Regions from separate parts of the Fictibacillus sp. NPDC058756 genome, predicted to be linked through region 2. Evidence: riboswitches for the same ligand, from Rfam matches in the RefSeq annotation. Region 2 holds a riboswitch; each other region holds the start of a gene.
The links. A riboswitch is a leader RNA that binds a small molecule or an ion and turns the genes downstream of it on or off. The one in region 2 is predicted to bind S-adenosylmethionine.
Positions count from the first base shown of each region.

Region 1: another riboswitch for S-adenosylmethionine. It lies ahead of metK (methionine adenosyltransferase); the one in region 2 lies ahead of ACFW35_RS08755 (YezD family protein).
Region 3: another riboswitch for S-adenosylmethionine. It lies ahead of ACFW35_RS04695 (alpha/beta hydrolase); the one in region 2 lies ahead of ACFW35_RS08755 (YezD family protein).
Region 4: another riboswitch for S-adenosylmethionine. It lies ahead of ACFW35_RS19750 (methionine ABC transporter ATP-binding protein); the one in region 2 lies ahead of ACFW35_RS08755 (YezD family protein).

Region 1 covers NZ_JBHYPU010000001.1:1,033,812-1,041,324, forward strand. The annotation lists gene ACFW35_RS05195 (MFS transporter) at 1-423, opposite strand, end outside; gene pckA (phosphoenolpyruvate carboxykinase (ATP)) at 560-2,143, opposite strand; SAM riboswitch class I at 2,405-2,536, shown strand; gene metK (methionine adenosyltransferase) at 2,698-3,903, shown strand; gene ACFW35_RS05210 (UDP-glucose dehydrogenase family protein) at 4,097-5,425, opposite strand; gene ACFW35_RS05215 (phosphatase PAP2 family protein) at 5,562-6,113, opposite strand; gene cotJC (spore coat protein CotJC) at 6,235-6,804, opposite strand; gene ACFW35_RS05225 (spore coat protein CotJB) at 6,828-7,055, opposite strand; gene ACFW35_RS05230 (spore coat associated protein CotJA) at 7,097-7,318, opposite strand; gene ACFW35_RS05235 (VOC family protein) at 7,449-7,513, shown strand, end outside.
Region 2 covers NZ_JBHYPU010000001.1:1,729,596-1,737,108, forward strand. The annotation lists gene gntK (gluconokinase) at 1-852, opposite strand, end outside; gene ACFW35_RS08740 (GntR family transcriptional regulator) at 899-1,627, opposite strand; gene ACFW35_RS08745 (homocysteine synthase) at 1,980-3,287, opposite strand; SAM riboswitch class I at 3,409-3,513, opposite strand; gene ACFW35_RS08750 (sulfite exporter TauE/SafE family protein) at 3,555-4,466, opposite strand; SAM riboswitch class I at 4,680-4,785, shown strand; gene ACFW35_RS08755 (YezD family protein) at 4,872-5,015, shown strand; gene ACFW35_RS08760 (phosphoadenylyl-sulfate reductase) at 5,123-5,827, shown strand; gene sat (sulfate adenylyltransferase) at 5,852-7,048, shown strand; gene cysC (adenylyl-sulfate kinase) at 7,014-7,513, shown strand, end outside.
Region 3 covers NZ_JBHYPU010000001.1:944,432-951,944, forward strand. The annotation lists gene ACFW35_RS04670 (YndM family protein) at 1-101, shown strand, start outside; gene ACFW35_RS04675 (glycosyltransferase family 2 protein) at 264-1,622, shown strand; gene ACFW35_RS04680 (helix-turn-helix domain-containing protein) at 1,685-2,239, opposite strand; gene ACFW35_RS04685 (LysE family transporter) at 2,351-2,938, shown strand; partial or broken gene ACFW35_RS04690 (ArdC-like ssDNA-binding domain-containing protein) at 3,173-3,432, shown strand; SAM riboswitch class I at 3,440-3,556, opposite strand; SAM riboswitch class I at 3,748-3,862, shown strand; gene ACFW35_RS04695 (alpha/beta hydrolase) at 3,943-4,752, shown strand; SAM riboswitch class I at 4,811-4,927, shown strand; gene ACFW35_RS04700 (MetQ/NlpA family ABC transporter substrate-binding protein) at 5,054-5,875, shown strand; gene ACFW35_RS04705 (hypothetical protein) at 5,915-6,088, shown strand; gene ACFW35_RS04710 (sigma-54 interaction domain-containing protein) at 6,495-7,513, shown strand, end outside.
Region 4 covers NZ_JBHYPU010000007.1:7,723-15,235, reverse strand. The annotation lists gene ACFW35_RS19775 (D-alanyl-D-alanine carboxypeptidase family protein) at 1-1,213, shown strand, start outside; gene pdxS (pyridoxal 5'-phosphate synthase lyase subunit PdxS) at 1,382-2,266, shown strand; gene pdxT (pyridoxal 5'-phosphate synthase glutaminase subunit PdxT) at 2,271-2,855, shown strand; T-box leader at 2,893-3,110, shown strand; gene serS (serine--tRNA ligase) at 3,182-4,456, shown strand; tRNA gene ACFW35_RS19755 (tRNA-Ser) at 4,734-4,826, shown strand; SAM riboswitch class I at 5,040-5,147, shown strand; gene ACFW35_RS19750 (methionine ABC transporter ATP-binding protein) at 5,215-6,228, shown strand; gene ACFW35_RS19745 (methionine ABC transporter permease) at 6,221-6,883, shown strand; gene ACFW35_RS19740 (MetQ/NlpA family ABC transporter substrate-binding protein) at 6,899-7,513, shown strand, end outside.

The DNA of each region.
Region 1 (7,513 bases), 700 kb from region 2:
ACTGATTGAGGCAGCTTGCTGCATGTGGTGATCAGGCACAATTTCTTTTAGCTTTCCGTTTTTGGCCGGTGTAAAGAGAGCCGAAAAAATACCTAAACCAAATAATAAAGTATACACATGCCAAAGTTCATTAGCAAAAACGAGACCAAAAATAATGAAACCTCTTGCCGTATCAGAAATAATCATAATGTATTTGCGTTCCCAACGATCAGCCAAGACACCTGCTACAGGTCCCAGTAAAGTCATTGGGAGGGCAAGAGACAAGATAATTAACGAAACTTGTAGTGGTGTTGCTTCCCATTTAAGCCCCACCAGTGTGAACACAGCAAGAATTGACAGCCAGTCCCCAAGATTGGAAATCAGTTGAGCAGAAATCAAAAATTGATAAGGTTTGTTTTTTAATAATTTTTCCGATTGTTCCATGTAATCAGCTCCCGGTTTTTAAAGTGACATCCATGTCGTTATTATAAATGACACTGATGTCACTTTACAACTCTTTTTTTCTAATAAATAACAAAAAACCCTCCCGCTGGATAACGGTAGGGTTGATTTAAGATGATTACGCGAGTGGTCCTGCTTGCGTGATTTCAGAAGAAACGGATTTGAATTTTTCAAAGTTAGCCTTAAATTTAGCAGCAAGTTCTTTTGCTTTTATATCATACTGTTCCGGATTATCCCATGTTTTCTTTGGCTGAAGAACTTGATCAGGAACACCAGGGCAATGTGTTGGAATGTGAAGTCCGAATACAGGATCTAAAACAGTTTCAACAGATGTCAGCTCACCTTCAAGTGCCGCTTGAACCATAGCACGAGTGTAAGATAAATTCATACGACTTCCGACACCGTATTCTCCACCGGACCAGCCTGTGTTAACAAGGAATACTTGAACATTATGCTGATCGATTTTCTTGCCAAGCATTTCTGCATAAACAGTTGCAGGCAACGGAAGAAATGGAGCACCAAAGCATGTTGAGAAAGTTGCTTGCGGTGAAGTAACTCCTCTTTCAGTTCCAGCAAGCTTGCTTGTGTATCCAGATAGGAAATGGTACATCGCTTGTTCTTTTGTTAATTTACTGATTGGAGGCAATACTCCGAAGGCATCAGCTGTTAAAAAGATAATTGTATTTGGGTGACCTGCCACACTTGGCTGAATGATGTTTGGAATCGCATCAACAGGATATGCCGCTCTTGTATTTTCAGTTAATGTGGAATCCTTATAGTCAGCAATACGGGAATCATCATCGATCATTACATTCTCTAATACACTTCCAAAACGGATGGCATTCCAAATCTGCGGCTCTTTTTCTTTGGAAAGATCGATTGTCTTTGCATAGCAACCGCCTTCGACGTTAAATACACCAGTATTAGCCCATCCGTGCTCATCGTCACCGATTAAGCGTCGGTTAGGATCAGCGGAAAGTGTTGTTTTCCCAGTTCCGGATAAGCCGAAGAAAAGAGCTACATCAGCTTCGTTTCCAACGTTAGCTGAACAGTGCATAGAAAGGATTCCTTTTTCAGGAAGCAAGTAATTCATAACAGAGAATACTGATTTTTTAATCTCCCCAGCGTATTCAGTACCACCGATTAACACGATTCGTTTCTCAAAAGAAATAATAATAAACGTTTCAGAGTTTGTTCCATCCTCAGCAGGATTTGCTTGGAAGCCAGGAGCTGAAACTACTGTGAATTGAGATTCATGTGAAGCAAGTTCAGTTTCATTAGGACGCACAAACATTTGATGTGCAAATAAATTGTGCCATGCATATTCGTTAATAACTTGAATAGGAAGACGGTACTCTTGATCTGCCCCAGCGAACCCCTTAAATAAGAATAACTCTTCTTTAGTGCCTAAGTATTGAAGTACTTTTTTATATAATTTATCAAAGTTTTCAGGTGAAAATGGTTTGTTTACTTTGCCCCAGTCAATGGATTTTTTTACTGATGCATCTTCAACGATAAATTTATCCTCAGGGGACCGACCTGTGTATTTCCCCGTGGTTGCTCGAAGTGCACCTGTAGAAGTAAGAATGCCTTCTTTTCTTGTTAATGATTTCTCTACTAAAACCGGAACAGGCAAGTTCTGGTGAGTTGTTTCACGGGTCACAAGTTCATTTAAGGTTGTCGTAAATTCCAAAGTATTCATATCAGACAGTACCATCCTTTATCCTAGAGTGATATATTCGAAAATTAGTATAACACATTAATTTAAATAATGTATACTATTTTATGAAAGCGCATCAGAAAAGTTCTTAATCCAAAAAAAAAGGCTTAAATACACCAGGAATCTCCATCATATTGAAAGCGATATCAAAAAAATACAAAATTCAGCTTCTTCCTATTGATATTAAAGGGATTTCTATTGACATCATGAGGTCATTGCGCTATTATATTTCGAGAACGGCTACTCTTATTCTGAGTAGGTGGAGGGACAGGCCCTATGAAACCCAGCAACCGACATGAAAGCGGAGATTAATGGATCTGCTTAAAATGAAAAGGTGCTAACCTGCAAGGTGAAAATAACCTTGGACAATAAGAGGATGAAGGCATTTTTATTTTAAACCTTTTCCCTCGTGAATGATATGTGAAACAGGGAAGGGCTTTTTTTATGCCTTTTTCAAGGTAAGAACATAAACAATGCAAAATAGATAAGAATAAAGTACCGTATCATACTGAAAGCAATTAAGGGAGGATATTAATTTGTCCAAAAAAGTTAGTCGTCGTTTATTTACATCTGAGTCTGTAACAGAAGGTCATCCGGATAAGATTTGTGACCAGATTTCAGATGCAATTCTAGATGAAATCTTAGCTAATGATGCTAATGCACGTGTAGCATGTGAAACATCTGTTACAACAGGTCTTGTACTTGTTGCTGGTGAGATCACAACTTCTACTTATGTAGATATCCCAAAAGTTGTACGTGAAACAATTAAAGAAATCGGATATGACCGTGCAAAATACGGTTTCGATTCTGAAACTTGTGCAGTACTGACTTCTATCGATGAGCAATCTGCTGATATCGCAATGGGTGTAGACCAAGCGCTAGAAGCAAGAGAAGGCTCTATGACAGATGCTGAGATTGAAGCAATCGGTGCAGGTGACCAAGGTCTAATGTTCGGATTTGCTTGTAACGAAACAGAAGAGCTTATGCCTCTTCCGATTTCATTAGCACACAAATTATCTCGCCGTCTTACTGAAGTACGTAAGTCTGAAGAAATTCCTTACTTGCGTCCAGATGGAAAAACTCAAGTAACAGTTGAATATGATGAGAACGATAAGCCAGTACGTATCGATACAATCGTTATTTCTACTCAGCACCACCCAGAGAACACACTTGAAGAAATTCAAAAAGATATTAAAGAAAAAGTAATCAAGCCAGTTGTTCCTGCTGAGTTAATTGATGAGAACACAAAATACTTCATCAACCCTACAGGCCGTTTCGTTATCGGCGGACCACAAGGTGATGCTGGTCTAACTGGACGTAAAATCATCGTTGATACTTACGGTGGTTATGCACGTCATGGCGGCGGAGCATTCTCTGGTAAGGATGCTACTAAAGTTGACCGTTCTGCTGCGTACGCTGCTCGCTATGTTGCGAAAAACATCGTAGCTTCAGGTCTTGCAGATAAAGTTGAAGTTCAGCTTGCATATGCGATCGGTGTGGCTCAGCCAGTATCAATTGCTGTAAACACTTTTGAAACGGGTAAAGTATCAGAAGAAGTTCTTGTAGAATTAGTTCGCAACAACTTCGATCTTCGTCCGGCTGGAATCATCAAGATGCTTGATCTTCGCCGTCCAATCTACAAGCAAACTGCTGCATATGGTCACTTTGGCCGTACAGATATCGACCTTCCATGGGAGAAAACTGACAAGGCAGAAGAACTTAAGAAACAAGCAAATATTTAATTAGTTAAACAACAGACTCCTGATAAATGGGAGTCTGTTTTTGTTTTGATGAATATAGCGCTTTGTCGAAAATTTCGTATCTTTTAAATAACGTGTGATTTAATAAATTAACGTGCGATTATCAGATTTTCACTCAGCATCTCAAACACAATAATATTAAAAAGCCTGCCATTTTTAAATGGCAGGCATCCTTTTATACAAATATCTGATTTTTAACACCTAAACTGCTAACTTGAGGTCTTCCAATTGACTCATAATTTAGAGGATACTGTTCAGCAGCACTTTTGACCTCTTCAAGAGTAAACATGTTTCTCCCATCAAAAATAACAGGCTGCTGCTTCATTCTCCTAATATTTTCAACCAGCAAAAGTTTTTTAAAATCATCCCATTCAGTAACGATAACTGTAATTTCTGAATCAGTTATGGCTGATTCAAAAGAATGAGCAATGTGCACACCTTCGACGGGGAAATCTCTCACGAGTGGATCGAATGCAGTGACTCGAGCTCCCTCATTCACCAGTTTTTCTGATAAAACAATGGATGGGGCAGAGCGTATATCATCTGTATTTGGTTTAAATGAAAGTCCAAGGAGTGTTATTTTCTTATTTTTTAAATCTTTCCCGTAAGCCTTTATTTTTTCGAAAAAGAGCTCACCTTGTTTTTCATTAATATCGAGTGTCTGACCGATAAAAGGCAGTTCAACACCAATGTCTGCTGCCGCATTTTCAATTGCTTTTAAATCTTTTGGAAAACATGAGCCGCCAAAACCAATTCCGGCTTTTAAAAAGTCACTGCCGATCCTTGGATCTAACCCAATTCCGGACGCTATATCATCAATGTTTGTTCCTAATTGATCACTTAGCTGTGAGATCATATTAATGTATGAAATTTTCATCGCCAAAAAGGAATTTGCAGCATATTTAAGCAGTTCTGCACTTCTTGCATCTGTTTGCAAAATCGGCGCATCCCAAGCACTGTATAAACTTTTCAATATTTCTTGTACTTTTTTGTCTGATGCTCCAATTATAATTCTTGAAGGGTTCATAAAATCATATACTGCTTTTCCTTGCCTGAGAAATTCAGGGTTGTGGGCAAAAGAAAAGTTTGAATCACTGGTTTGTTTATTTGCTATCTGCTCCATTTTTTCAGTTGTACCAGGGGGAACAGTACTTTTAATTACAATAATCTTATCTGATAAACTATGCCTGGCTATCTCGTTTACAGCAGACTCCACCTGTGATAAGTCGGCTTTGCCATTTTCGTCCTGAGGGGTGCCGGTGCAGATGAAAATAATATCACATTCAGAAATAACTTTATGGACATCATGAGTAAAAGATAATCTGTTGAAATTCTGGTGAAGCAAAGGCTCAAGACCGTCTTCAAATATGGGTATGCCTCCAGATTGCAAGGCAGCTATTTTTTCTTTTGCTGTATCATGAATGAATACTGTATGACCTTTATCAGCTAAGCTTGCTGCCGTTACAAGTCCTACGTATCCAACACCAAATATGCCAAGTTTCATTACTTCTCCCCTTATTACAATAGTGTATAGACTGAATGATGCTTTCTTTACGTATTGTAACAACAGATTACCTAAGTTGGTAGAGCACGATTTTTCCATTTCTTTGCGTCTCAGTTCTGTACGGGGAATTCCAATATTAAATAAGGTTAGCCAAGAAAAATGCTTTAACTAAGAATAATGATACAAAGCTTGAACTTATACCAAGAACAATCCCAGCAAGAACATCGGTAGGGTAATGAAGCCCAAGGTACATCCGTGAAATAGCTACTAAAAGAGCTGCGAAAAGCAGAAACACTCCCAAAAAAGGGTTTAATAGGATTAGAGGTGTCACTATGGAAAAAATCGCTGTTGTATGACCAGAAGGGAAAGAATGATCTTTCAACGGATTGTCGCCGATATTCGTATCGGGCAGGCTCAAGTATGGCCGCTTCCGAGGATAAATTTTTTTCGAAATCATAACTGGTATGTGACTGATGATGAGTGAAACCATACAGACGGCTCCCCATGATTTTAAGTGTGCAGGGAGGAGTAATAAAAGCAGAACAGCTGTTGAGATCGTAGCAGTTGCGCCGCCAAGATGAGTCCACACATGAAAGAAACGATCCATGGAACTTCTGTGCATTCGTCCATTAATAAGCCGGAAAAATGTGCATTCTTTTTCATAAAGCCAATTAATAACTTTTGCCATTAATATCCCCTCTTTATTTTATAGCTTGATATGATCATCATAAAATACAATTGTTATGGGGAAATGAAGGCAGTGTAAATATTTATAAAAAAAACCGTCCAAAAACGCTGGACGGTAAAAATCAGAAAAATATTTTCCGGTCTCGTTCTTCTTTTAATATTTCAACTGCTTCTCGGAAACGCTGGGAATGGATAATCTCTCTTTCTCTTAAGAAGCGAAGAGAATCATTCAAATCGGGATCATCTGACATGTTTATAATCCATTGGTATGTAGCACGGGCCTTTTCTTCAGCAGCGATATCTTCGTAAAGGTCAGCAATCGGGTCTCCTTTTGCTGCTATGTAACTTGCAGTAAAAGGTACGCCTGCCGCATTGTGATAAAACAAAGCGCTGTCATGGTTAACGTAGTGATCTTCTATCCCTGCTGCTTTTAATTGTTCAGGTGTTGCATCTTTCGTAAGCTTGTAGATCATCGTTGCGATCATTTCAAGGTGTGCAAACTCTTCTGTACCGATATCCGTTAATAGACCAATTACTTTATCAGGAATTGTGTATCTTTGATTTAAGTAACGAAGTGCGGCAGCGAGTTCTCCATCAGCCCCGCCGTACTGTTCGATTAAATATTTTGCTAGTCTTGGATTGCATGATGCTACTTTTACCGGGTATTGAAGTTTCTTCTCATAAACCCACATTAAGGTGTACCTCCTTTACTTTTTTATAGCTGCCAGGGCCAAGGACCGCTGCTCCAGTTCCATGGAATACCTGAATAGCTGTTTCCATATTGCTGAAGAGGTCCATATTTTGACTCTATCGCTCTTTTAATTTTTTTCCTTTGTTGTGCATATTGGTTAAATTGATGAACGGCTTTTTGATCTTGAGGGTGTGTATCTAGATATAAAGTGAGCTCCACAAGTACAAAATCAACAGCTTGAAGCTCTTCCATCCATTGATAGAATTCTTCTGGTAATGTTTGCGGCACCGCAGTTACCCCCTTCTTTCATATGGATTTTCATAAAAGTCATAAAAAGCAGGCCAAAGTGTGCCTTTTCGCAATGCTTCTTTTGGTGGAAACTGTGGAAGATCATATGGCTGGAAACCCATATATAAATTTGGAGGAGTCGAATAATACTTTTTGCCAATTGGAGGACAAGGATCGAAAGGACTGTGATAAGGAGTATATGATTTTACAGGTGTGTTTCTATTCATCTAAAACCATCCCTTCATAAAGTATACTTTTATAAAGGTATTCACTAAGTGAGGGGTTTCAGCACTAATAATTCTCTAATTATGATAAAATAATGGGCAAATCGAGATTTGGAAATGAGGTAAGGAACACATGTACAAAGGAATACATCATGTATCATTGCTAGTTACAAATTTGAAGGAATCATTATATTTTTA
Region 2 (7,513 bases):
AGTCAATGCATAACAAAAGATTCTTCCTTTTGCATCTGTTTGAGGTTTATCGATTATAGTTCTAATCGCACCGCTTGTACCAATCGTGACAGCTATTTCGCCTTTACTGATCGCATTCGCCCCTAGATTTGATAACACTCCGTCACTTGCTCCTATAATAAAAGGAGTATCTGGGTCAATTCCTATCTGTTTAGCCAAATCAGGATGGCAGTTTTTAAAAATAGCTGTCGTCGGCACCAAGGAAGATAATTGTTTCCTCGATATTCCGGCAACATTTAATGCTTTTTCATCCCAGTCCAAATTATTTAGATTCATCATACCCATTGCAGATGCAAGGGAATAATCAACGACGTATTTATTAAAGAGCTTATAAAAAATATATTCCTTAATGCCAATATATTTTTTTACCTTAGCTGCTGTCTCGGGGAGGTCATTCACTATCCAAGTAATTTTGCATAATGGACTCATTGGATGTATAGGTGTTCCGGTCATTTTGTATATCTCGTGTCCATTTAACTCTTCTTTAATATTACGAGTCCATCCTTCACTTCGATTATCTGCCCAGGTGATGCAAGGTGTTAACGGCTGATCACCATGATCCATAGCTATGACACTATGCATGGCACTGCTAAAAGAAATGAAAGAAATTTTGTTTTCCGAAAGACCAGATCGTTTCACAACATTTGTAAGGGCTTGCATAACAGCTGAAAAAATTTCTTCAGGATCTTGTACAGCAGTTGAAATATCAGGAGTATGAAGGGGATATCCTATATTTTCCTGCTGAATAATTTCACCGATTTCATTAAATAAAACTGCTTTTGTACTCGTGGTTCCAATGTCGACTCCTATCATATAGCTAGTCTTACTTTCTGTTTGTGCGTCGATATCTAACATATAGTTACTCCTTTTCTTGCTCCCGTGCTTTAGAAAGCATTCGTTGTGACATCCAAAGATCATCCACTTTTCCCTGAACATCATCAAAGTTTTGATGCAAGGATTGAATCATAATATCTCTATCTTTTGTATTGATTGCATCAATATAAAGTTCATGGTTTTTAACAATTCTCGATAGATCATCATATTTTTCATTAAAATGCATCCGCATTGATAAAATTATGAAGCTTTCCATAACAGGTTTTATATTGTTCCAAATCATTGTAATGTAGGAATGATTAATTGCACGAATGATCGTTTCATGAAATAACACGTCTTGAATGGCAAATTCATCTGCATCTTTATATTTAATAGCAATCTGCATCATTTCTAAAATCTTATTAAGTTCTCTAACTAAACTCGCAGCATCGAGCTTCACAAGGCGTTCAAACACAAATGTTTCGATAAGCAGACGTACATCGTAAATTTCTTCAACTTCTTTATCGGATATTCCGACGACTACCGCACCCATCCGCTCTAAACGGATAAGATTTTCATTTGCCAAGATCTTTAAAGCTTCCCGGATAGGAGAGCGGCTTACATTGTATTCAGCAGCAAGTTTATTTTCGGAAAGAATGGTACCGCTTTCAATAAAACCTGAAATAATGCGCATCCTAAGTTCACATGTTACACGCTCACCAGTTGATGCCTTTGAAAGCCATTTTTCAGGATATAGTGACTCGTGGTTTTCCATAAAAAAATAACCTCCTTCATTGATGTTAGTATACTTGTATACAAGTATTATAATATAAGCTTTTAATAATGCAAGCGCTTTTATTCGTACAATTAAAGTTCTCAGTTTTGGAATTTAAAAGGGGAAGGGGAGTTTTCATGAGGCCGATCGGCATAGATGATTACATAAATAAAGAGCTGGATCAAAAGTATAATATCTTTGATCCAGCCCTTTTCTTTACAAACTCAGTCAAACATCTATGAGCCTTAGTATCTGTAATTTTACCTTACGTTAGCTTTTTCACTTGTATTCGTCATTATTTTGCCGATACAATCGCATGCAAAATGCATCTTTTGAGTCCAATTCTGTTTTGCTAAAGTTCGCTAGGAGAGAGAGCAATTGCTTCTAATGCATGATCGAGATCATAAATAAGATCATCTACTGTCTCTATTCCGATCGAAAGTCTGATTAACTCAGGTGAAACTCCTGATTTTCTCTGTTCTTCCTCAGATAACTGCTGATGCGTTGTGCTGGCAGGATGGATGATTAATGACTTAGAATCTCCCACGTTAGCCAGATGAGAGAAGATACTTACATTTTCAATTAGTTTTTTGCCTTCTTCAACGCCGCCTTTAACACCAAACGTAAGAATAGCTCCCGCCCCTTTAGGCAAGTATTTTTGTGCTAACTCATAATAGGGGCTGCTAGCGAGACCAGCATAATTTACCCAATCTACTGAAGGATGGTTTTCTAAGAACTGTGCTACTTTAAGGGTATTTTCAACATGCCGCTCCAAACGCAATGACAAGGTTTCCAGCCCTTGAATAAACAAAAATGAGTTAAATGGCGAGATGGATGAACCCAAATCACGAAGCAACTGGACACGAGCTTTTAAAATATATGCAAGCGGACCGAATACTTCGGTATAAACGATGCCTTTGTAGCTTGGATCTGGCTCTGTTAAGCCAGGGAACTTACCGTTGTTCCAATCAAATTTGCCTGAATCAACGATTACACCGCCAACAGATGTACCGTGGCCGCCAATGAATTTTGTTGCGGAGTGTACGACAATATCAGCACCATGCTCGATCGGACGACAAAGATAAGGTGTAGCAAGCGTGTTATCAACAATAAGCGGGACACCGGCATCATGAGCAATATTAGCAAGACCTTCGATATCTGCTACATCAATTTTTGGGTTTCCAATTGTTTCAACATACACTGCTTTTGTTTTTTCTGTGATTGCATCTTTAAACGATTGAAGGTTATCGATGTCAGCAAACCGTGTCTCGATCCCGAGTTTTGGCAAAGTCACAGAGAAGAGATTGTACGTTCCGCCATAAAGAGAAGTAGAGGCAACAATTTCATCGCCTGATCCAGCGATATTGAAAATAGCATTCGTAATGGCAGCCTGACCGGAAGCAACAGCTAGTGCCCCCACACCGCCTTCTAATTTTGCAATCGTCTGTTCAAACGCATCTTGTGTTGGGTTCATTAAACGGCTATAGATATTTCCGAATTCTTTTAAAGCAAATAGATTTGCTGCATGTTCAGTACTGTTAAACTGATACGATGTTGTCTGATAAATCGGTACCGCTCGAGCACCTGTAGCAGTATCTACTTTCTGTCCTTCATGCAATGAAATTGTTTCAAACCCGTACTCTCTTTTTTGTTCGCTCATTTTCAAATCTCTCCTTATTGTTTAAATTTTTTTGTCATCCAATATGAATTTCAGATTCAACTTATCCATTAAAAAAGACCTCTTCCAAAAGAAGAGGTCCCGATGATATCACACGATCGAAGTCTCATCTTTCAGAACGTAAGCTGTTCTGCTGAAATTAGCACCATGCATTTCTGCTGGTTGCCGGGCTTCATAGGGTCAGTCCCTCCGCCTCTCTGGATAAGAAGATTGAATATTGAATTAAGGACTATAATACATAGCTAGCAATCAATAGTCAACTGAATTTTTTAAATATTTCGGATTTTTATTTTCTTCATTACTTTTTTTCGGAATGCTTTTTACTGTATAGATAATGCCTACTGCCCAAAATGCTGCAAGAACAAAATAAATGGCAATCATTACATGAGATGACAAACCAATGGTTAAAAACAGTGTCCTAACATTAGTTATGATGATCAGTCCTCCAACTAAAACCCCTAAAATGTGTGCGGGAATTATTCGGACAAGCCATGCTGCAATAGGAGCTGCAACGATACCGCCTGCCATGAGGGCACCAACCCATAGCCATTCAACTTGCTCCCAGCCCAATGAAATAAAGAAACCAGCAGATGCTGAAACAGCTACAGCAAATTCACTCGTATCAACGGAACCTATAACTTTTCTAGTTTTCATATCTTTTGCCATAAGGACAGGTGTTGTTACAGGACCCCATCCACCACCCCCTGTCGCATCCAAAAATCCCGCTAGTAAGCCAAGGGGCATAAGCTGTTTTTTTGAAAAAGAGTTATCAGAGGGTGCCGTCTTTGTTTCTCCAAGTTTATAGAGAAAACGAAACAAAATATAGATTCCAAGAATAATAAGAAATAGAGAAACATAGGGTTTCACAATATCTCCTGGAAGGCTGCTTAAAAAACAAGCTCCTAAAAATGCGCCGATCGAGCCCGGCAGTATTAGACGGAGAACCACCTGTCGATCAACGTTTCCAAATTTGATATGGGATACTCCTGATGCAGCTGTTGTCACAACTTCAGCAAGGTGGACAGAGGCGGAGGCTGCCGCGGGCGCAATCCCCGCTACCAAGAGCAGAGAAGTCGAAGTAACCCCATATGCCATTCCAAGTGAGCCGTCGATCAGCTGTGCCATAAGTCCAATAAGCGCTAGAACTATTAACTTTTTCATCAAAATCCTCCTCAAAATAAAAAGGCCCTTAACAAGTCATGTTAAGAGCCTTCGGTTTTTCCGATCAGCAATGCGGATGAAATTTTAGTTATTACTATATGTTCCAGGAAGACAAATTGTCAACTGCAGGTTTAATTTTTTCAGAAAAAATAAAAATAAAAAAATTAGGGCTTGATATCTGTTTCAGATGTGATATGATTTTTAAAAATTAAACTCTTATCCAGAGTGGTGAAGGGAACTGGCCCGATGAAACCCGGCAACCTGCGATTCGTAAGGTGCTAACTCCAGCAGAATGTTTTTACATTTTGGAAGATAAGGTAATACGTTTACCTCCACTATCTTTCCGAAATGGGAAGGTTTTTTTATTTTATTAGAGATATTTTGTAAAAAAGGGAGGCCAGTGGAGTGGCGAACGAAAAGAGTGAAAACGATTTTCTTCCTCAGCTTCAGAAAATGCTGAGCAACATCAAATTTGGATCCATAACTTTAATTGTGCAAGATGGAAAAGTGATTCAACTCGAAAAAAACGAAAAGGTACGAATTAAATAGCGCTGACTAGAAAACTAGAGGCGGTTTTAACGTAAAGGGCATGTCCCTTAAAACGTTAAAGCCGCTTTTTTGTTGGTCTATTTGTTTTTCATGAAGGAGGTAAAAAATTGCTCACTTATGAAACATGGGATAACAACATCCAAGAGTTTAATAGTAACAACCTTGAGAAAGGTGCATTAGATGTCCTGAAATGGGCGTATGAAATGTATGGCGACGATCTCGTATATGCGTGCAGCTTTGGAATCGAAGGAAGTGTTTTAGTAGATCTTGTTTCCCAGGTCAAACCAGATGCTCAAGTAGTCTTTTTGGATACGCAGCTGCACTTTCAGGAAACATACGAAGTGATTGATGCTGCAAAGAAAAGGTATCCATGGTTGAGAATTAAGCTTAAGACACCCGCCTTATCACTTGAGGAACAGGCAATTAATCATGGTGAAGAGCTTTGGAAGGTAAATTCAAATCAGTGCTGCAGCATTAGAAAAATAATCCCTTTAGAAGAAGAGCTCAACGGCGTAAAAGCATGGCTTTCAGGATTGCGCCGTGAACAGTCGCCTACGAGGAAAAACACGCAGTTTATTAACAAAGATGAGCGTTTCCGCAGTATTAAGATTTGCCCGCTCATTCACTGGACGTGGAAAGACATATGGCGATACGCCCATAAACATAATCTGCCGTATAATACATTGCACGATAATGGGTATCCAAGTATCGGCTGTAAACCTTGCACTAAAGCCGCTATTGACCCCGAAGATATCCGTTCCGGCCGCTGGTCAGGAACTGGGAAACTAGAATGCGGTCTTCATGAAGGCTAAGAAAAATAGGAGGAGAGAAACAATATGGCAACTTTACATGCACACGGAGGAACATTAATTAATCGGTTTAGACCGGATACACCGTATGAGCACATACAAAAAGAAGTTGAACTCGATGCAACAGCACTTAGTGATCTTGAATTAATAGCGATCGGAGCATACAGCCCATTAACCGGTTTTTTAAATAAAGCAGACTATCAATCTGTCGTAGATCGTATCAGGCTGAGTGATGGAACGGTTTGGAGTCTCCCGATTACATTGCCAGTGACCCATGAAACCGCACAATCTCTTAGTACAGGAGAAGATGTTCGGCTCGTGTGTGATGGCGAGACATACGGAATCTTGCAAGTTGAGGATATCTATTTCCCAGATAAGCATATTGAAGCAGAGAAAGTCTATAAAACTTCTGACATAGAACATCCAGGCGTAAAGAAGCTGCTGGAGCGACCAACGATTTATGTAGGCGGGGAAATCACGCTCGTTAAACGCCCTGAAAAAAAATCCTTTAAGAACTACCACCTGGACCCAAGTGAAACTAGAAAGAAGTTTAGCAGTTTGGGATGGAAAACAGTTGTTGGTTTTCAAACAAGAAATCCTGTGCATCGTGCACACGAATACATTCAAAAAACTGCACTAGAAACTGTTGACGGTCTATTTCTAAACCCGCTTGTCGGCGAAACAAAGTCAGATGATATTCCAGCAAATGTGCGCATGGAAAGCTATCACGTACTTGTTGAAAACTATTATCCGAGTGACCGTGTATTCCTTGCTGTATTTCCTGCAGCGATGCGCTATGCCGGACCGCGCGAAGCCATTTTTCACGCACTTGTGAGAAAGAATTATGGCTGCACACATTTTATTGTTGGCCGTGATCATGCTGGTGTAGGCAGTTATTACGGGACGTATGAAGCTCAGGAGATCTTTTCACAGTTTACCGCCGATGAGATCGGTATCACCACACTCTTCTTTGAACACAGCTTCTATTGCACAAAATGTGAGGCCATGGCTTCTTCTAAAACGTGTCCGCATTCGAGTGAACATCATGTGATTTTATCTGGAACGAAAGTAAGAGAACTTCTAAGAAATGGGGAATTGCCTCCAAGTACATTCAGCCGCAAGGAAGTAGTTGAAGTATTGATCGATGGATTAAAACGACATGAAGAAAACCAACTTAAAGGAGGTACAAATGAGCACACTGCACAATACCGTCTGGCACGATAGTTCCATAACAAAAGAAGATCGAAGAAAGCAAAACAATCATTCGAGCTTTGTCCTTTGGTTTACAGGATTGTCCGGATCAGGAAAGTCCACCATTGCTAATGCACTAGCAAAAAAGCTTTATGAACAAAACATCCGAAACTATGTGCTTGACGGTGACAACATCAGAAATGGATTGAACCGTGATCTATCGTTTTCAGATGAAGACAGAACAGAAAACATCCGCAGGATTTCTGAAGTTTCTAAGCTGTTTGTAGATAATGGAACAGTTGTGCTGACAGCATTCATCTCACCATTTATACAAGACCGTGAAAGAGCAAAAGAGATTGTTTCAGAAGAAGAATTCGTCGAGATCTTTGTTTCATGCCCGATCGAAGAATGTGAAAAACGGGACCCGAAAGGACTGTACAGCAAAGCTCGCAAAGGAGAGATTCCTGATTTCACTGGAATCGATTCCCCCTACGAGGA
Region 3 (7,513 bases), 790 kb from region 2:
CAAGAAAAAAGGTAAAGCGCCAGCATAGAAGATTTAGACAGCCTACTCTAAGGTATGCGACTGAGTTTGCTGAAGAGAAAGATCCGAGAGACAAAAAGTAAATTATATATCAAAAAAAGAAATCCTTTACAGGGTTTCTTTTTTTGATTGTTAAGTTTTTGTGAAGTAAACCCTTACATTGTTACAGTATAATTTCTGATTGTCAGAAAAACGTTTTCCTATTCCAACTATTCTAAAATAATAGTTTAGATAGGAGGAGTAATTTGGAATATTTACTGTTATTTTTCTTTACCTTGTCAATTCTATTTCCTGTAGTTCATTCCATTTATTGTTTACCACTTTTTCAAAAGAAACGTAACAGTCTAAAGAACTTAGTGACGAGACAAAACGGAATAAGTATACTAGTACCTTGCTACAATGAGAAAGATATTATTGAAACTTCTGTGACCAGTATGAAGAACTTAACTTATATGGATGCTGAAGTCGTTTATATTAATGATGGTTCTTCAGATCGAACGTTAATCTTATTAAACAAACTGTTAAAACTATCTCCTTGTTACAAGGAAGTACCAAGAGAATTGGAATATGAAAATGTAAAAATGTTTTACCAATCACAAATTCATCCGAATATTTATGTTGCTGACAAAAAAAACGGTGGTAAAGCAGATGCATTAAATGCTGGGATTGAATATGCAGATAAATCCGTAATAGTAACTCTTGATGCTGATACTATTTTGAATGATGATGCTCTAAATGCAGTCAATATGGCATTTCAGGATGAGAATGTTGTAGCTGCTGGCGGGATGGTGCATGTCTTGCAGACAAAAGTAGTTCAACCTCTTTATGGATTATCATTAAGTAAAGCTAATATGTTAGTCCGGGCCCAGACGCTGGATTTCTTAAAAGCTTTTTACGTGAATAAAGTTTCTCTGTCCCGTTTCCATGCTCTAGCAGTTATATCAGGTGCATTTGGAATTTTTACAAAAAAAGCTCTTCTGGATGTTGGTGGATATCGAGCAACAATTGGAGAAGATATAGACATAACATTAAAAATGCAAAAATACATCTCTAAAAACAAAAAAAGAAAAGTAATGCTTATACCAGATGCTGTTTGTTACACTGAATTGCCCGAAACAGTTAAAGACTTATTTAAACAAAGGGTTTGTTGGCAAAAAGCTTTTGTAGATTGTTTGTTTTATTTTGCTCCTTTCTTATTAAAATCACTCTTTAAAAAACCAGTATCCTTCTTTTATCTATTCGAAGGTTTCTTATCGGGGACTCTTGCCGTATATTTTATGACAGGAGTATTATTATTTGATCTGATTAGCGGTGAATTTTTCTCACTCTCATTTCTTTTAATTTATACCCTTTTTATTTTTATCCTTGGATACGTGTATGACGTATTGGCAATTGAGATGTCTGACCGGCATGGTTACTCCTTTCAAGATTCGGACCGATACAAATTATTAAAAACTATCTTTTTTGATATATTCATCTATCGGTTTATCACAATCTTTTCCGTTATCTACGGTACCATTGGTTACTTCTTTAACAAGAAAAGCTGGAATAAGGTAGCAAGAACCGGAAGAAATTATGATACGGAAGTGAAATCTGCGGCATAAAGAAAACCCCTTGATTCCTCAAGAATAACAATATAAATCCCCCGTTCCCAAAAACGGGGATTTTATATTGTATAATGTATAACCATACTTAATCGCGTTAATAGTTCTCCAGAATTATGATAAGAATGAGATCTATCTGCTTTAAACCTTATAGAATCTCCAGTTGATATGGTGTATTCAGTGTCATTTACTATTACTGTTAATTCACCATCAAAAACAGTTAAAAACTCTTCAGTTCCTTCTCCGTGGGATTCAGAACTAAGATACCCGCCTTTTTCTATTTCAATGGAATAAACCTCAAATCGTCGATTATCTTGGAATGGGAAATAAGGATATAATCGGTATTTTCCATTATCCTCTGTTAGTATTTGCACCTCACTTTTCAGGACTACCTTTGTGTCAGGCTGCGGTGAATTTATTAGTGAAGTAAACGAAATTTTTAACCCATTTGCTATTTTCCAGATTGTTGTAATGGTAGGACTAGATTCACCTCTTTCAATTTGTCCAATCATCGTTTTACTAACTCCAGTAAGCTCAGCAACTTTTTCAAGACTTAATTTCTTACTTTCTCTCAAAGCCTTTAAATTATTTGCAACGATGCGATTAATCTCTTCCATAAAAACACTCCTTAGACTATATACAATATAACGTCAATATCTTACAATATAACGTAAGACGTTATAATGACTTTTTAGACATTATAACACACATTCGGAGGAGGATTTATTTTGCCTACATTATCATTTTTGTTATACGTATTTGTTACTACTTTTACTCCAGGTCCTAACAATATAATGGCAATGTTATCTGCTAATAAGTATGGATTCAAAAAGACCATAAAGTTTTGCTTAGGGGTTGGTACTGGTTTTTTTGTCATTATGATATTGTGCAGCTATTTTAATTTGTTATTAAAAAATACCATTCCTAAAATAGAATTCGGAATGACTATCTTTGGTTCTATCTATATGTTGTACTTAGCTATAAAGATAATTTTTAGTAAGAAGGATAATAAGGAAAATGACCATATAAACCATAATGGCTTTTATACAGGAATGCTTTTACAATTCATAAATCCCAAAGTTATTTTGTATGGAATCACAGCTATGTCTACATTTGTCATACCATTTTACACTACTAATATAAGCTTAATTTTATATTCACTGTTTCTTGCTTTTGTCGGTTTTGTAGGCACTGTTTGCTGGAGTTTGTTCGGTTCCTTGTTTCAAAAATTCTTAACAAGATATAAAAGTCATTTTAATGTGGTTATGGCTTTATTACTTTTATATAGTGCCGTATCCATATTTTTAGAGAAATAAGTAAGCCGAAAAAGTTTGTGAAATATTGTACTTAAACAAAAGGGTGCATTTCTTGAAGATTGAGCTGTCTTATCAGGCAGCTTTTCTTATTCAGCTAAAGGGTAGGATTATTGAATAAGAATATGAATTTATTAATTAAGGTGGAGTTGCTCCATTCCTTTAGGGAACACAATTCGCTTCGGAAGACAAAAAAATATGAGGAGGAGAATAAAAATGAGAAAGAGTGTTTACGAGATGGTGACCGAGAGAATCATAGAGGAGCTTGAGAGCGGTGTTGTTCCTTGGCAAAGGCATTGGGTGAACGGGGAGCGGTGAACTGGAAGACACAAAAGCCGTATCGAGGAATCAATACGTTCTTGCTCGGAGCTGGAGAGTACGCGACGTTCAAGCAGATCGAAGAAGCGGGAGGGAGGGTGAAAAAAGGCGCAAACTTTAATTCCTTTCAACGTTTATTTCTAATAAAAAAAGCTCAACCCAAAAGGAAGAGCTTGTAAAAACTCTTCCTCATCTCTCAGAACACTTTCATGTTCTGATGGAATTGGCACCATACTGTTTTCAGAAGAAAACAGCGGTTGCCGGGCATCGCAGGGCCAGTCCCTCCGCCACTCTTGATAAGGAAATCAAGTACCTATTCATTTAATAAACTTAATTATATCTATTTTCAGAACTTTAGCAATATTTTTTCATCAAAATTATTAATTGATATTGCGTATTTTGTGAATAAAAAGCTTTTCATGGCAAGTCTAATACAATATTCTTGTTGACACCAAATTACATTTCCTCTATCATTATCCTAAATTTAATAAAAACTCTTATTAAGAGCAGGTGGAGGGAATTAGCCCAATGAAGCCCGGCAACCATCGGTGTACATTATTTTATACCGGAACGGTGCTAAATCTAACAGCTTACGCTGAAAGATGAGAGGACGAACGGACCTAAGTATCAGCCGTGTTCTCTCATGAACACGGTTTTTTTGTTGAATAAAGACGGAAAGGAGAACAATTATGACAAAACCTGAGTGTTTTACGTGGAGAGGTAAAGTGCTGGCACATACGATTCATTATCCCTCACTACAAGCTGTTGAAGAAGGAGCATATCCACTCATCATTATCTGCCACGGGTTTACAAGTACAAGAATTGGTGTGGATCGATTATTCGTAAAAACCGCAAAGGCACTTGTTAAACAAGGGTATGCGGTTCTGCGTTTCGATTATGCTGGATGCGGTGAAAGTGAAGGTGAGTATGGAGAGAATGGGTTTTATTGTTTAATCGATCAAACGCAAGCAGCCATTTCGTTTGGCCGGTCTCTTCCGTGCATTAATTCCGAAAGTGTTACGCTGATCGGCCATAGTTTAGGTGGTGCTGTAGCTGTTTGTACAGGTGCGATAGATAATCGAATCGGAAATATTATCCTATGGTCAGCTGTTGGACGACCATATGAAGATATTACGACAATTGTAGGATACAACAATCAGTTAGATAACGTTATTGATCATTTAGGATATGCAATTACTGATGACTTCATTTCATCTCTCAAGCCATTTTCACCGATTGACGATCTGTACAAATATAATGGCAACGTACTTTTCATTCATGGAACAGGAGACATCGTCATTGATGCTGTATATTGCTCAGAATATTATTACCATGCCAAAAAAAGGATAAAGGGAAGTGCAGAAATGGTTTTAATTGAAGCTGCCAGCCATACGTTTTCAACTATTCCGCATTTTAAACAGCTTATATCTGCAACATCGTTATGGCTTTCAAAATATGTTCCTGCAGATGTAAACCCTACTTTGAAAAAAAGTGTTTAAAAAGTGATTGACATTAATAGTAAATTCTGTAATAATACAAAGTAATTTGATAGGAATACTCTTATTAAGAGCAGGTGGAGGGAACTAGCCCTATGAAGCCCGGCAACCATTCATGCTGAACGGTCAGTATGGAAACGGTGCTAAATCTAACAGCAGTTAAGCTGAGAGATGAGAGGAAATCGGATTTTTTCGAGAAAGCCTTTTGTCTCTTTTATGAGCTCAGAAGGTTTTTTTGCATTCTGCCTCTTGAAGAGTTTTATCAAAGAACTATAGAAAAATTGGGGATAGGGGAGAAAGAAAAATGAAAAGAATGATTCAAGTTTTATTCGCAAGTGTGGCAGTGTTTGTATTAGCTGCTTGTGGATCATCAGCAAGTGGCGGAGAGAAAACGGAAAAACTAGTAGTTGGGGCATCCAACGTACCGCATGCTGAGATCCTGGAAGAAGCAAAACCACTTTTGAAGGAAAAAGGCATAGAATTAGAGATTGTTAAATTCCAAGACTATATCTTACCGAACAAATCACTATATGAAAAAGAAATCGATGCGAACTACTTTCAGCATATTCCATATTTAACACAACAATTGAAAGACAACCCGAAGTATAAGTTTGAAAATGCTGGCGCCGTTCACCTTGAGCCGATGGGCGTTTATTCAAAGAGACATAAGTCATTGAAGGATCTTCCGAATGGTGCGAAAGTTATCTTGAGTAACTCTGTTGCCGAGCATGGTCGCATCCTCTCAATCTTTGAAGCAGAAGGACTAATCAAGCTTAAAGAAGGAAAGGGATATGAAGCGCAACTTAGCGATATTGTAGAAAATCCGATGAACTTAGAATTTGTGGCAGACATCGATCCAGGTCTATTAACAAAAACGTATGAGCATGATGAAGGAGACGCGATTGTCATCAACACAAACTTCGCGATTGATGCGAATTTGAATCCGAAAGAAGATTCTATAGCTCTTGAAGGATCTGAATCACCATTTGCGAACATCATCACGGTTCGTGAAGGCGACAAAGATAAAAAAGCGATCAAAACATTGCTTGAAGTGCTTCATTCAAAAGAGATCACAGACTTTATTGACAAAGAATACAAAGGTTCTGTGCTTGCTGTGACGGAGTAAAGTGAGGTTATTTACGTCTTATTTTCGAGGTGAATGACATTGGGAATCTTATCTGATCGTGTAAACGAGCGCAGGCGAAGAATCATTACTTATATTCTTTCTGTAGCTAAATTAGAGTATCAGCAAAGCGATAAGGATTATTATCACAAACTTCCTTTAGCCAAATTGGAACAAGAATATAAGGAATTTCAGGAACTGCAGAAAAAGTTATAGCAAGTGTACAAAAAGCAGCTGGTTATCGGTTGCTTTTTGTTTTTTGCACGGAGCAGTTGCGATTTCTTTCCCCAGATAAATAGACTTCCGACTTATCACAATAAAACTGACCAAGTAAATTACTTCTTCTTTAAGTTGGATAAAGAACTCTAAGTAATTGGTTACTAATTGAACAAAGCTCTTCATCATATTATTCCGCAATACCAGCTAATAGAAGGTCAATAGATAAGACTAAAAAGCTGAAAAAGACATGTTACAATAAAAATGACATACAAAATAAGCTTCAAAGGCAGGACTTGAAGTTATTGTTATAAAAGTATTTTATTGAAGTATATATTACTTTACCTAGCCTCTATTTTTGCATTTATATGTTAAATTATAAAACAAAGAAGGGAGTGTAGAGAAAATGATCGCTTTGTATAAATTAAATAAAACACTAGAAGCTATCTTCATTCAACTATTAATCAAACAAGGTATTCAACCAACCTGCCTTCATTCTAAAAAATCGATTATCGATCATATGATGAACCCTTTTGTTCTGATTACTCCTTCACCTTATGTAAATGAGGTTCAATCATTTTCTATCCCAATTGTACCTCTTTCCCTTCATTTAAGTGATTTCGAAAAAACGATTAATGAACAAAATCTTTATGAACAAAATCTCTTAATTATGGTGTCAGATGAAGAAAAAAAGTGGTTAGACACTGAAAATCTTCTGATGTATCATAACCATTTTGATATTTGCAGCAAAGAATTTATTAAACTCAGTAATGCCAATAAAAACACAACATTTCTTGTTCCTTCTTGGGAAAGTAATCTCCCTATGTCTAAACGAACAAATGAAAATTTCTTTTATGTTCATCCTTCAATGGATACTGTGGTTTCCGCAATACGCCAGGCAATGAATTTAACTGATGTGACGAAAGAGATGTTTAAAGAAAAATACCAGGTACAAGCCATTGCCGATTCTGCTCATGATGGTTTAATAGCGGTAGACAAGCAAGGAAAAATAACACTAACCAATAATAATGCGAAAAAATATCTGGGACTAGAAGGAGATGTGGTGGGACGGAACATTACAGAATATATCCCACATTCCGATATGCTGAGGGTACTGCAAACCGGTAAGAAAGAAATAGGTGATGTAGCCAAGATCCTTGATCGCCAAATCATTATTAACCGTTACCCCGTTATTCTTAACAACACTGTCGTTGGCGCGGTATCTAATTTTAAAGAAATTACCGACTTGCAAAGAATGGAAATGAAACTAAGGAAAAAATTGCATGAAAACGGATTAGAAGCGAAATACAGACTAGAGGACATTATTGGGGAAGTCCAAGGGATTCGTGAAGCTAAAGAACAGGCCAAGATCTTTGCGCAAACAGATGCAACGGTACTCATTACAGGAGAATCTGGAACAGGAAA
Region 4 (7,513 bases), on a different contig from region 2:
TATATTGGTAGATGGTGATACGGGGAAAATATTATATCAGAAAAATGTTGATATGATGCTTCCTCCAGCAAGTATGACCAAAATGATGACTGAATACTTATTGTTAGAATCAATCAAGAAAAATAAAATTTCATGGGATCAAAAAACGCGTATCACTGAACACGCCCATAAGATCTCACAAAATCGCGGACTGTCTAACGTACCATTAAGAGTAGACGAGCAGTACACTGTTCGTGAGTTATATGAAGCTATGGCTATTTACTCTGCAAACGGAGCGACGATTGCGTTAGCAGAATTAATTTCTGGTTCTGAAGCTGAATTCGTTAAAAAAATGAATGCTAAAGCAAAAGAATTAGGCTTAAAAGATTATCATTTTGTAAACTCCACTGGTTTGAACAACAAAGATTTAATGGGTCAGCACGCAGCTGGAGATGCAAATGAAGAGAATATGATGAGTGCCCGTTCAACCGCAATTCTTGCTTTCCGTTTGATCAATGATTATCCGGAAGTCTTAGAAACAGCAAGTATCCCTGTGAAAAATTTCCGTGAAGGTACTGACGATGAAATTGAAATGGATAACTGGAACTGGATGCTTCCTGAGCTTGTTTATGGATATGAGGGTGTAGACGGTTTGAAAACAGGATCTACGGATCTTGCTGGTTTTGCATTTACAGGTACGATTAAAAAAGGTGATACACGTCTCTTGTCTGTTGTTATGAAAACCAACAGCTATAAAGCACGTTTTGATGAAACAAAAAAGCTATTTGACTACGGATTTGATAACTTCGAAAAAGCAGAGATCTTACCTGGTAATTATCAGATGAAAGATCAAAAAACTCTTCCTGTCGTAAAAGGGAAAGAGAAAGAAGTTAAAGTTTCAACGAAAGAGCCTCTTTCTCTTGTTATTAAACGAGGGGAAAAAGAGAACTACAAACCTAAATTTGTAATAGATAAGAAAAAAATCAATAAAGATGGTGAATTAACTGCCCCTGTTAAAAAGGGAGATGTTGTAGGCCATCTCAATATCGAGTACAAAGGTAAAGGCGAAGATTACGGTTACCTGCTTGATGGAGATACAAAAGGAAAGACAGAAGTTGTTACAACAAAATCTGTTGAAAAAGCAAACTGGTTCGTTCTTGCGTTAAGAGGTGTCGGAAGCTTCTTTGGCGGAATCTGGTCCGGAACTGTGGACATGATTAAAGGTTTGTTTTAATTTCATTAATATTTACAAGCTCTTCAGCCCATGCTGAGGAGCTTTTTTCTGAAAATAGAGAGTCTTGCGCTTTTTATGAATTGCGATAAAATAGATGAGGATACTAGTTTTATTTTAATAGAACCGATTAAATCGGTTATACCACATATAATCAGGGGGTAGTGGAGCATGTTAAAAACAGGTACTGAACGTGTAAAAAGAGGAATGGCAGAAATGCAAAAAGGCGGCGTCATTATGGACGTTATTAACGCTGAGCAAGCACGTATTGCCGAAGAAGCTGGTGCAGTAGCAGTAATGGCATTAGAGCGAGTCCCTTCAGATATTCGTGCAGCAGGCGGGGTAGCACGTATGGCTGATCCAACAATTGTAGAAGAAGTTTTAAATGCTGTATCTATTCCTGTGATGGCAAAGGCGCGTATCGGACATATTGTTGAAGCACGCGTGCTTGAAGCAATGGGTGTTGACTACATCGATGAGAGTGAAGTGTTAACACCTGCAGATGAAGTTTTCCACTTGTTGAAAAGTGATTACACTGTACCTTTCGTATGCGGCGCACGTGATCTTGGAGAAGCATCTCGCCGTATTGGTGAAGGTGCATCAATGCTTCGTACAAAAGGTGAGCCTGGAACAGGAAACATCGTTGAAGCCGTTCGTCACATGAGAATGATTCAAGGACAAATCCGCAAAGTTGTTGCAATGAACGAAGATGAGCTAATGACTGAAGCTAAGAACTTAGGTGCTCCATTTGAAGTACTTCTTCAAATCAAAAAAGCAGGCAAGTTACCTGTAGTTAACTTTGCAGCAGGGGGTATCGCTACACCAGCTGATGCAGCACTCATGATGCAGCTTGGTGCAGACGGCGTATTCGTAGGATCTGGAATCTTCAAATCTGAGAACCCAGAAAAGTTTGCTCGTGCAATCGTTGAAGCAACTACACACTATCAAGATTACAAATTAATCGCTGAACTTTCAAAAGGTCTTGGTACTCCTATGAAAGGCATCGAAATCTCTACACTGGCTCAAGGTGAACGCATGCAGGAGCGAGGCTGGTAATTACATGCTGAAAATCGGAGTTCTTGCTTTACAAGGAGCAGTACAGGAGCATGTTAAAGCCATAAAAGCTTCTGGAGCTCAAGCTATAGCGGTAAAACGTGTAGAAGAGCTTGAGGATCTTGATGGCTTGGTAATGCCAGGCGGTGAAAGTACAGCGATGAGACGATTGATCGATAAATATCTATTCCTTGAACCGTTAAAGGAATTTGCAAAAAACAAGCCTATATTTGGTACTTGTGCAGGATTAATTTTGATGGCAAAAAGAATTCAGGGTCAGGACACAGCTCATCTGGAGCTGATCGACATGACAGTTGAACGCAACGCGTTTGGCCGCCAAGTTGACAGCTTTGAAGCTGATCTTATGATTCACGGAGTCGGTGAAGATTTTACAGGCGTATTCATACGAGCACCGTTCATCGTTGAAGTAGGTCCTGAAGTTGAAATACTTTCAAAGCATAACGACCGAATCGTTGCAGCCAAACAAGGTCATTTCTTATGTGCAGCTTTCCATCCGGAATTGACGGACGACCACCGTTTACATCAGTATTTTGTAAAAATGGTGCAATCCAACAAAGAAGTAGTTGCATAAAATAGAAAAATGCTGTACATTACTATAAAATCATCATAAAAAATCAATGACAGGAACTAGTAGCAAAAATGACTTTGTTTAGAGAGTCGGTGGCTGGTGAAAACCGATCAAAGTGTTTTGTGAATCCATCCTCGAGTGAAGAGCCGAAGGTAAGTAAGCTTTTCCGGTAAAGAACCGTTATACTTAAATGAGCCGGCAGTAGGCATAGTTCTATTGCAATCAGGGTGGCAACGCGGGTTAACTCTCGTCCCTGTTTCTAATGTGATCATTAGGAGCAGGGGCGGGAGTTTTTTGATTTTTTATAACGAATAAAGGAGGAAATAAGTATGTTGGATTTAAAATTTGTCCGTGCTAATTTTGAAGAAGTGAAACAAAAACTGTCTGCAAGAGGGGAAGACCTTTCTGGTTTGGATCAGTTTGAAGCACTCGATCAGCGCCGCCGTGAATTAATCGGTGAAACGGAGGCTTTAAAGTCTAAGCGTAATGAGGTATCTAAACAGGTAGCAGAATTCAAGCGTGAGAAAAAAGACGCTGACCAACTTATTACTGAGATGCGTGAAGTAGGAGATAAAATTAAGACGATTGATGATGAACTTCGCCAAGTAGAAGAAGATCTTCACGGAATTATGCTGACGCTGCCTAACATACCGCATGAAAGTGTCCCTGTTGGAGAAACAGAAGATGATAACGTACCGATTCGCCACTGGGGGGATGTACCAGAGTTTTCTTTTGAAGCAAAAGCACACTGGGATATCGCAACTGACTTGAACATTGTTGATTTTGAACGAGGAGCAAAGGTAACAGGAAGCCGTTTCGCATTTTATAAAGGTCTTGGGGCACGTTTAGAGCGTGCACTGATCAACTTTATGATGGACCTTCATGAAGACGAACACGGGTATACAGAGGTTCTGCCTCCATACATGGTTAATCGTCAAAGTATGACAGGAACTGGGCAGCTTCCTAAGTTTGAAGAAGACGCATTTAAGATTCGTGAAGAGGATTATTTCCTGATTCCAACATCAGAAGTACCTGTAACAAATATGCACCGTGAAGAAATTCTAACAGCTGATGAGCTTCCAATTACGTATGCAGCATACAGCGCGTGCTTCCGTTCTGAAGCGGGGTCTGCAGGACGTGACACTCGTGGTTTAATACGTCAGCATCAGTTTAATAAGGTAGAGCTAGTACGCTTTGTTAAGCCTGAAGATTCTTACGATGAGCTTGAAAAGCTAACAGGTCATGCTGAAAAAGTACTGCAGTTTCTAAACCTTCCATACCGTGTACTAAGCATGTGTACGGCTGATCTCGGATTTACAGCTGCTAAAAAGTACGATATCGAAGTATACCTTCCAAGCTACGGTGAATACCGCGAGATCTCTTCTTGCTCTAACTTTGAAGATTTTCAAGCGCGCCGTGCTCAAATTCGTTTCCGCAGAGAAGCGAAAGGCAAGCCAGAATTGGTTCATACGCTAAACGGATCTGGATTAGCGATCGGACGAACAGTAGCAGCAATTTTAGAGAACTACCAGCAAGAAGATGGAACGGTTATCATTCCGGAAGTACTTCGTCCATACATGGGCAATAAAGAAGTAATCAAGTAAACCAAAAGGGGCTGTCCCAAAAGTAAGTAAACTTACTTTTGGCAGCCCAAATTTTTTATTTTACAAATAAAAAATAAATAATGTCCCCAATTCCAGCTATCATTTCGAGGATTTTCGGCGATAAGGCTCACCTTACCCCTCGTGGAAAGCGATCACCTGGAGTGGAAATCAACCTCTTGTAATAGCGATAAAGTTGCGAAAAAAGATTTTATTTTTTTATAAAATTACGTTGACACTATATTTACTCACATGTTATTATAGTTCTTGTCAGTCACGCGGAGGTATACCCAAGTCCGGCTGAAGGGATCGGTCTTGAAAACCGACAGGGGTTTAACGACCCGCGGGGGTTCGAATCCCTCTACCTCCTCCATATACATATTCAACCTCATCTGAGCTTATCAGATGAGGTTTTTTGTTGTTTCTAGTCATTGATCAGCGGCGAATCTCTTAGTTCACTGTAAAAAAATTTTTCCTTATCCTATATGACATGTAAGCGCTAACACTTTAAAGTAGTAAAAAATGTTATTGACAGAACTTTTCGACAGGTAGTAATATGTCAATTATAACTTAATCAAATAATCAACACTTATTAAGAGAGACTGAGGGATCAGGCCCAATGACGTCCGGCAACCTCCATTATGGAACGGTGCTACTTCCTGCAGAATGATTCATTCATTCTGGAAGATAAGTCGATGTATGTCTATTCGCCCTCTTCCATTGAATGAAGAGGGCTTTTTATATTGAAGGAGGACAGAAATATGATTGAAGTGCGTGATGTAACGAAAATATATTCCGCTAAAGGAAAAGACATTGTTGGGGTCAAGAATGTTTCACTCACGATAGAAAAGGGTGAGATATTCGGAATTGTTGGCTACAGCGGTGCTGGCAAAAGCTCTCTCCTCCGTTGCTTAAATTTATTAGAGAAGCCAACATCAGGCGAAATTTTAATCGACGGTGTCTCCATTACGAAATTATCTAAAAAAGAACTTCGGGAAGAACGGCTAAAAATAGGAATGATCTTTCAGCATTTTTATCTTATTAGTGCAAAAACCGTATATGAAAATATCGCATTTGCGTTAAAAGCTGCGGGAAAAAAGAAAGATGAAATTAATCATAAGACTCTTGAACTATTACAGATGGTGGGGTTAGAAAATCAAAAGAATCAGTATCCGGCTCAGCTGAGCGGCGGACAAAAGCAGCGGGTCGGAATTGCACGGGCACTTGCCAACGATCCAAAAGTTTTGCTTTGTGATGAAGCTACTTCTGCACTCGATCCAAATACAACAAAAGCTATTCTTTCGCTTCTGCAATCCATCAATAAAAAGCTTGGCATCACAATTGTCCTTATCACACATGAGATGGAAGTCGTAAAAGAGATCTGTCACAGGATGTCAGTGATGCAGGATGGAGAAATCATCGAGACAGGTGATGTTTATAACTTATTTGCACATCCGGAGAAAGAGTTAACGAAAACGTTTATTAGCAGTGTTATACAGATGAACCTTCCTGAACCGCTCTTAAAGGGACGTAAAGGAGTGGTGATTAAGATTCATTTTAAAGGCGCGATAGCAGAAGAAGCAGTCGTTTCTGAACTCTTCCAAAACTTTAAGGTAAAAGGAAATATTCTTCACGGAAAGATTGAATACATCCAGGAGACGCCGCTCGGGATTTTCATTATGGAACTGATAGGTGAAGAGGCGGAAGTTAAGCGTGCCATCGCTTACATTAAAGACCGAATCGACAATTTAGAGGTGGTGAAACAAGTTGCTTGATTCTTTGTACAGCATCCTGCCAGATTTGAATAAAGCATTTTTTGAAACGTTATACATGGTCGCGATATCTTTAGGTGTTTCTCTGATAGTAGGCCTTCCATTAGGAGTAGCCCTGTTTGTTACAGACAAAGGTTTAATGTTTGAAAACGTCTGGATTAAACAAATTGCAGGTATTTTAGTAAATCTGATCCGATCAGTACCTTTTATCATTCTTCTCGTAGCTCTGCTGCCTTTAACTCAGCTGATTACGGGTACGACGATCGGTCCAACTGCAGCGTCAGTATCACTGTCTGTAGCCGCTATTCCATTCTTCGCACGTTTAGTCGAAACCTCATTAAGGGAGATCGATAAAGGTGTGATTGAAGCGGCAGTTGCCGTAGGAGCAACGCCATGGATGATCATCCGAGAAGTGCTGCTTCCTGAAGCGAAACCTGGGATCGTTCAAGCGATTACTGTCACAGCAATAAGCTTATTAGGCTACTCTGCAATGGCAGGTATTGTAGGGGGCGGAGGAATCGGTGACTTTGCGATTCGATTCGGCTATTACAGATACGACAACACAATCATGTTTACAACGGTTGTTCTGCTGATTGTCATTGTGCAGCTTTTGCAGGTCATTGGTGACGGAGTAGCTCGAGCGGTAAATAAAAGATAAAAAAGGGGATTCAATATGAAAAAAATAATACTTACACTATTCACTGCTATTGCTGTACTGGCTTTAGCTGCTTGCTCTTCCACATCAGGGGCATCAAAAGATAAGGAAGTTACCCTTGGAGCAACTGCTGGTCCTTACACAGATATGGTAAACAAAGCGATTAAACCCTCTTTAGAGAAAAAAGGCTATAAAGTAAAGGTTGTTGAATTCAGCGATTATATCCAGCCAAACTTAGCGCTTTCTAAAGGTGACCTCGATGCAAACCTTTTTCAGCATAAAGTGTATATGGAAAACTTCGCAAAAGAAAAGAATCTTAAGCTTTCTGAAGTCATAATTGTTCCTACAGCCCCAATGGGACTGTATTCTAATAAGTTTAAATCGATAGAAGAGATAAAAGAAGGAAGCACGCTTGCGATTCCTAATGATCCTGTGAACTTAGCACGAACGTTAATCATGCTTGAAGATGCTGGACTTATTACGATAAAAGAAAACATCAATCAGCTGACCGCGTCCGAAAAAGATATTAAAGACAATCCGAAAAACTTAAACTTTAAACCGTTAGAGGGAGCCCAGCTTCCGCGTGCCGTACAAAGTGCGGATGTTGCTGCAGTACCAGGAAACTTCGCGCTC